DNA from 2 places in the Streptomyces sp. NPDC002520 genome. Region 2 is predicted to be linked to the other one. Evidence: riboswitches for the same ligand, from Rfam matches in the RefSeq annotation. Region 2 holds a riboswitch; the other holds the start of a gene.

Region 1 (3,701 bases), on a different contig from region 2:
CCAGATCGCCGGGTTCATGGTGGCGCTGCGGTCCAAGGGCGAGACGGTCCAGGAGATCATCGGGCTCGTCCGGACCATGTACGAGCACGCCAACGTGATCGAGGTGCCCGGCCCGGCGGTCGACATCGTCGGCACGGGCGGCGACGGCGCCAAGACGGTGAACATCTCCACGATGTCCTCGATCGTCGTGGCCGGCACGGGGGCGAAGGTCGTCAAGCACGGCAACCGCGCCGCGTCCTCCGCCTCCGGCTCCTCCGACGTCCTGGAGAAGCTCGGGGTCAACCTGAACCTGAGCCCGCAGCGCGTCGCCGAGGTCGCCGAGGAAGCCGGCATCACCATGTGCTTCGCGGTGAAGTTCCACCCGTCGCTGCGTCATGTCGCCGCCGCACGCGGCCAGTTGGGCATCCGGACGACCTTCAACGTTCTCGGCCCGCTGACCAACCCGGCCCGGGTGCGGGCCCAGGCGGTCGGCGTCGCCGACCCGCGCATGGCGCCCATCGTGGCCGGCGTCCTCGCCGAGCGCGGCAACTCCTCCCTGGTCTTCCGCGGCGACGACGGCCTCGACGAGCTGACGACCACGTCCACGTCCCGGGTCTGGGTGGTCCGGGACGGCAAGGTCAGGGAGGAGATCTTCAACCCGCGCGAGGTCGGCATCGACCTCGTCCCCATCGACGCCCTGCGCGGCGCCGACGCCGCCTACAACGCGGAGGTGGCACGGCGCCTGCTGGACGGCGAGCAGGGCCCGGTCCGCGACGCCGTCCTGCTGAACTCGGCGGCGGCCCTCGTCGCCCTGAACCCCACGGACGCCTCGCTCCCCGAGCAGATCCGTGAAGGGATGGCCAAGGCCGCCGAGTCCATCGACTCGGGCGCGGCGAAGCGGACGCTGGAGCGCTGGATCGCGGCCACCCACCGCTGACGTCCGCCCATGTGACGCGGGGCGCGGTCCAGATGGCGGACTGCGCCTTGCGCGTCGAAGATCGTGTGGCAGGATACGAACCAGGTCATGAGCGACAGTCATTCGGCCCCGGCCGACTGTCCGGCAACCCTCCGTCCGTGGCGGGGTGCCCCGGGTGAAGACCAGGTCGTAGGCAGCGAGGCCTACGGCAAGCGCGGACCCCTCACACACTCTGGGAAGTGTGGGGCCAGGGGTCCTGGTCGTTCGAGGGAGCCTTCCGTGAGCAAGCGAATGCGATAGGGCCGCAGAGCCCCGCCTCCGCATCCCCTTTCACCCTTCTCCGCCACATCGCACCGCGCTCGAGCATGTCCGCTCGCGCGGCGATTCCGGCCTGCCTCACGGGAGTTCGCCATGTCTGTCTTCACCGCTGCCGCCGCCCAGTCCGTCTGCCGTGAAATCTCCGGGTTTCTGCCCGTCCTCGGCCGGGACGTCACCGTGCCCCTCGTCACCGGCGGCGAGGTCACCTACGCCGCGCTCGACTACGCCGCCAGCGCCCCCGCCCTGCAGCGCGTCTGGGACGACGTCGCCGCGTACGCCCCCTACTACGGCAGCGTCCACCGCGGCGCCGGCTACCTGTCCCAGCTCTCCACCGACCTGTTCGAGAACGCCCGCAGGACGGTCGCCGAGTTCCTCGACTGCCGCGCCACCGACCAGGTGATCTTCACCCGCTCGACCACCGACTCCCTGAACCTGCTGGCCCGCGCGCTCCCCGCCGACTGCCAGGTCTTCGTCTTCGAGACCGAGCACCACGCCTCGCTGCTGCCCTGGCAGGACGCCCGGGTCACCTACCTCAACGCCCCGCGCACCCCGCGCCAGGCCGTCGAGACCCTGGAGCGGGCCCTCGCCGAGCGCACCGAGTCCAGTGAAGGGGGCCACGGCCCGGCCCTGGTCTGCGTCACCGGCGCCTCCAACGTCACCGGCGAGCTGTGGCCGGTGCGCGAACTGGCCGCCGCCGCGCACGCGCACGGCGCCCGGATCGTCCTGGACGCGGCCCAACTCGCCCCGCACCACCCGGTGTCGGTCACGGACCTGGACGTCGACTGGGTCGCCTTCTCCGGCCACAAGCTGTACGCGCCCTTCGGCTCCGGCGTGCTCGCAGGCCGCGCCGACTGGCTCCAGGCCGCGCAGCCGTACCTCGCGGGCGGCGGCGCGAGCCGTGCCGTATCCCGTCGCCAGGACGGCGGGGTGGACGTGCAGTGGCACGAGAGCGCGGCCCGCCACGAGGCCGGCTCCCCGAACGTCATCGGCGCCTACTCCATCGCCTCCGCCTGCAAGGCGCTCACCGAGACCGGCTTCGAGGCGCTCGTCGCCCGCGAGCGGCACCTGATCGCCACGGTCCGCGAGGGCCTCGCCGAGGTGCCCGAGGTGAAGGTCCTCTCCCTCTTCGGCGACGACGCCCCGCGCGTCGGCGTCATTTCCTTCGTCGTCGAGGGCTGGAACAGCTCCCACTTCGCCGCCGCCCTCTCCGCCGAGTACGGCATCGGCGTCCGCGACGGCCTGTTCTGCGCCCACCCGCTGGTCCGCACCCTCCTCGGCAGCGACCCGGGGACCCAGGGCGAGTGCGGCGCCCCCGAGGCCGCGCCCGGCGAGAAGTCCCTGAACGCCATCCGTGTCAGCTTCGGCGCGGGAACCCCGGACGAGCACGTCGAACGATTCGTCGCCGCAGTGAAGGAACTGGTGACCGAGGGCGCGAAGTGGACCTACCGCACCGAGGAAGGCCGCTGCGTTCCGGCGGTGTGACCTGCTGATTCAGCCGACGCACGGGGCAGCGCCCCGAAAGGGGCGCGGGGAACTGCGCGACCGGCCACGACGAACCGGCAGTCGCACACGCACCCGCGCCCCTCGGACGAGCAGGCGATTCAGTTGTCCAGCCCGATGGCGAACGCGGCCTCGAGGTCATGCTGCGAGTACGTCCGGAACGCCACATGCGTGTCCGTCGCCTCGACTCCCTTGATCTTGCTGATCCGCCCCGGAATGACGTCCGCCAGATCCTCGTGCTGCCGCACCCGCACCATCGCGATCAGGTCGTACGTGCCGGTGACGGAGAAGACCTCGCTCACGGACTCCAGCGAAGCGATCTGCTCCGCGATCTCGGGGATCCGGTCCACGCTGGTCTTGATCAGGACGATCGCGGTGATCACGGCTGCTTCTCTCCCTTGGGTGCCGGAGCTGGGGCCGACCTCACTCTAGCCCTCCCGTCTCCCGCCACCACCCTTCCAATGCCGCCCTCCGGGCCCTTCTCTTCCCCGTCTCCCGCCACCACCCTTCCAATGCCGCCCTCCGGGCCCTTCTCTTCCCCGTCTCCCGCCACCACCCTTCCAAGGCCGCCCCTGAGGCCCTTCCCCCTGCCGTACCGCAGCCAGGCGTAACCGAAGCCGAGGCAGAAGCCGACGACGTGCGCCAGGTAGGCCACCCCGGGGCCCTGCGGTGCGCGGCTCGCCGCGAGCCACTGCAGGGCAGCCCAGAACGGCAGCACGATCCAGGCCGGGAAGCGCAGCGGCAGGAAGAAGAGGAAGGGGAGGAGACTGGTCACACGGGCACGCGGGAACAGATACAGGAACGCCCCGAGGACCGCCGAGATCGCCCCGGACGCGCCGACCAGCGACTGCTGGGAGCCGGCGTTGGCGGCCGCGTACCCCAGCAGGGCCAGGTAACCGCAGCCGACGTAGAAGAGGGTGAACTCCACCCCGCCCATCCGTTCCTCGGTCATCACCCCGAAGACGAAGAGGAAGAGCATGTTGCCGAG
Region 2 (3,701 bases):
CCCGTCTGGCCCGCAGCGAACCGTTCTCGAGGACCTCGTACGAAACCGGGCCGCGGTTGGACGCGACCAGCACCTCAGCACCATGGGTGGAAGCCATAAGCGTCAACCTAGCCCGGCGCGGAAACGCTCAAACGTACGGTCTGCCCCGGAAGGGGGCTGTATACAACCGGATACAGCCGGATTCGGCTACCGCGTGCGCCCCTCACGCCACCCTGCGCGCCGCGTACTCCGCGATCTCCGCCATCGGCGGCCGTTCCTCGGTGTCCACCGAGTAGGTGCGCGGCTCGAATCCGTCCTCGCCCCGTTCGAACTGGGTGAGGGAGGGCCGTACGAGGTGTCCGCGGGCGAGCCGCAGCTGTGCCGTGCGGTAGATCGCCGCGGCCATACGGCCCAGCGCCTGCCCGTCCTGGTGCCGGTGCTTGCGCACGCCCACGTCCACCTGGGCCAGCGCGTCCAGACCCACCAGGTGCAGGGCGTCGACCAGCATGCCCAGCTCCACGCCGTACCCGACCGGGAACGGCAGCTGCTCCAGCAGGGAGCGGCGGGCCGCGTACTCGCCGCCCAGCGGCTGCACGAAGCCGGCCAGCTGCGGCCAGTGCATGTTCAGCAGCGGGCGGGCCATCAGCTCGGTGACCCGGCCGCCCTGCCCGGCGGCCGTCGTGCCGGGGGCGCTCCCGTCGGACACCGTGAGCGGGCGGTCGTACATCGCCTTGACCAGGTCGACGTCCGGGTCGGTGAGCAGCGGGCCGACGATGCCGAGGACGAAGTCCGAGGAGAACTCCCGCAGGTCGGCGTCGACGAAGCAGACGATGTCGCCGCTGGTGACCAGCAGGGAGCGCCACAGCACCTCGCCCTTGCCGGGCACGGCCGGGATGCGGGGGAGGATGCTGTCGCGGTGGACGACCCGCGCGCCGGCGGCGCCCGCCACCTCGGAGGTGCGGTCGGTGGATCCGGAGTCGACGACGACGATCTCGTCGACCAGCGGGGTCTGCCCCATGAGGTCGCGGCGGATCGCGGCGACGATGTCGCCGACGGTCTCCTCCTCGTTGAGCGCGGGCAGGACGACGGAGACGGACTGGCCGGTGCGCTGTTTGGCGGCCAGCACGCGGTGCAGCGGTCGGTCGGCCACGGACCAGGAGCGGGTGGCCAGCCAGCGCTCGACTTCTTCCAGCACGGTCTGCGGCTCCTCACTGTCGTGATCATCCCCGGGCACCGGGTGATCCATCTCGCGGTTCGGACGACTCTCTCAACTGTCCTGGCCTTCGGTTACAGTCTTGAGCAACGCCGATGACCACCGCCTGTCGGGGGTCGTCAGCGTCTACAACCGAATACCGCTCATCCAGAGGGGCAGAGGGATACGGCCCGATGAAGCCCCGGCAACCCTCCAGTCGGTCACTCGTTCACGCGAGGCTCCCGGCTAGGGAAGGTGCCAAATCCGTCTCACGGCGAGATGCGTCGTGAGGAAGATGAGGAGAAAGGGCCTCGCCTCCATGGCTGTGCAGACAGTTGCAAGCACCAGCAATCCCACCGTCGATCTCGGCCCCGCCGCGGCGTTGAGCTGTCGCGAGTGCGGTCACCGGGTGCCCCTCGGACCGGTGTTCGCCTGTGAGGAGTGTTTCGGCCCGCTGGAGATCGCGTACGACTTCTCGGCCTACGAGCCCGAGGAACTGCGCAAGCGGATCGAGGCCGGCCCCGCGAACATCTGGCGTTACGCCCCCCTGCTTCCGGTCCCGGCCGACGTGGCCGACAAGCCGAACATCAACCCCGGCTGGACCAAGCTCGTCAAGGCCGACAACCTGGCGCGCGAACTGGGCGTCACCGGCGGCCTGTACGTGAAGGACGACTCCGGCAACCCGACGCACTCCTTCAAGGACCGCGTCGTCGCCCAGGCCCTGGAGGCCGCCCGCGCCTTCGGCTTCACCACGCTCTCCTGCTCCTCCACCGGCAACCTGGCCGGCGCCGTCGGCGCCGCGGCCGCCCGGGCGGGCTTTCGCTCCTGCGTGTTCATCCCGCACGACCTGGAGCAGGGCAAGATCGTCATGGCCGCGGTCTACGGTGGGGAACTCGTCGGCATCGAGGGCAACTACGACGACGTGAACCGCTTCTGCTCCGAGCTGATCGGCGACCCGGCCGGCGAGGGCTGGGGCTTCGTCAACGTCAACCTGCGGCCGTACTACGCGGAGGGGTCGAAGACCCTGGCGTACGAGATCTGCGAGCAGCTCGGCTGGCGGCTGCCGGACCAGATCGTGGTCCCGATCGCCTCCGGCTCCCAGCTCACGAAGATCGACAAGGGTCTGCAGGAGCTGATCAAGCTCGGTCTGGTCGAGGACCGGCCCTACAAGATCTTCGGCGCCCAGGCCGAGGGCTGCTCGCCGGTGTCGACCGCGTTCAAGGCGGGGCACGACGTCGTCCGGCCGCAGAAGCCGAACACCATCGCCAAGTCGCTGGCCATCGGCAACCCGGCCGACGGGCCGTACGTCCTCGACATCGCGCGCCGCACCGGCGGTGCCGTGGAGGACGTGACGGACGAGCAGGTCGTCGACGCCATCAAGCTGCTGGCCCGCACCGAGGGCGTGTTCGCCGAGACGGCGGGCGGTGTGACGGTCGGCGTCACGAAGAAGCTGATCGACAACGGCGTCCTGGACCCCTCGCTCACCACGGTCGTCCTCAACACCGGCGACGGCCTCAAGACCCTCGACGCGGTGGCCGGCACCGGCCTCACCGCCACCATCCGCCCGACCCTGGACTCCTTCCGAGAGGCTGGCCTCGCATCATGAGCGTGACCGTTCGCATCCCCACCATCCTGCGCACCTACACCGGCGGTCAGGCCGAGGTCGCCGCCGAGGGCGGGACCCTCTCCGAGGTCATCGAGGACCTGGAGAAGAACCACACGGGGATCGCCGCCCGCGTCCTGGACGACCAGGGCAAGCTGCGCCGCTTCGTCAACGTGTACGTGAACGACGACGACGTCCGCTTCGAGCAGGGCCTTCAGACGGCCACCCCGGACGGGGCCGGTGTCTCCATCATTCCGGCCGTCGCCGGCGGCTGAGAATTACCCAAGGTAAGGACAGTTACCGACTGTTCATCGAATGGCCCCCTCCGTGAGAGAAGCGGAGGGGGCCATTCTGTGTGATTGAGCGCGGTAGAGTTGGGGAACGCGCTCCCGCCCGGACGGGTCGGGGGCCCTGGAACGATGCCGCGCACCCGATAAGAAGTAGCCAAAAAGGCCGGGTTATATGCGGCATTTGTGGTTTTCACGGGGCCCGACTTGCCCTGCATTCAGGCGACTTCTCGCTAAATTCCGGACCGGTGTCGTCCAGATTTCTCGTCCGATTGACCTGTTGCAGACGGCAGTTGGACAGATACATTCAGCCGCGGTCGACGCGTTCCGGCGCACGCCCCCGCCCGATTGGGGGGTGAGGTCTGACCCGGATCCGCGAAGTGTGGATCTGTGCAAGGGCCAGTAATAGGGGAGTTAGGCATGGCTCAGGGCACCGTCAAGTGGTTCAACGCGGAGAAGGGGTACGGCTTCATCGCGGTCGACGGTGGTGCGGATGTATTCGTCCACTACAGCGCGATCCAGATGGACGGTTACCGCACCCTGGAAGAGGGGCAGCGGGTCGACTTCGAGATCTCGCAAGGCCAGAAGGGCCCGCAGGCGGACATGGTCCGGCTGGCGGCCGGCTGAAGCACGCGTCGAC

What was found. A riboswitch is a leader RNA that binds a small molecule or an ion and turns the genes downstream of it on or off. The one in region 2 is predicted to bind S-adenosylmethionine.
Region 1: another riboswitch for S-adenosylmethionine. It lies ahead of ACWD5D_RS15065 (aminotransferase class V-fold PLP-dependent enzyme); the one in region 2 lies ahead of thrC (threonine synthase).

Annotation. Positions count from the first base shown of each region.
Region 1 is NZ_JBSFXG010000009.1:14,568-18,268, forward strand. Features, by position in the region: gene trpD (anthranilate phosphoribosyltransferase) at 1-916, shown strand, start outside; SAM riboswitch class IV at 1,000-1,116, shown strand; gene ACWD5D_RS15065 (aminotransferase class V-fold PLP-dependent enzyme) at 1,307-2,695, shown strand; gene ACWD5D_RS15070 (Lrp/AsnC family transcriptional regulator) at 2,815-3,096, opposite strand; partial or broken gene ACWD5D_RS15075 (rhomboid family intramembrane serine protease) at 3,297-3,701, opposite strand, start outside.
Region 2 is NZ_JBSFXG010000024.1:137,072-140,772, forward strand. Features, by position in the region: gene ACWD5D_RS29195 (alpha,alpha-trehalose-phosphate synthase (UDP-forming)) at 1-97, opposite strand, end outside; gene ACWD5D_RS29200 (glucosyl-3-phosphoglycerate synthase) at 203-1,174, opposite strand; SAM riboswitch class I at 1,333-1,473, shown strand; gene thrC (threonine synthase) at 1,491-2,777, shown strand; gene ACWD5D_RS29210 (MoaD/ThiS family protein) at 2,774-3,049, shown strand; gene ACWD5D_RS29215 (cold-shock protein) at 3,482-3,688, shown strand.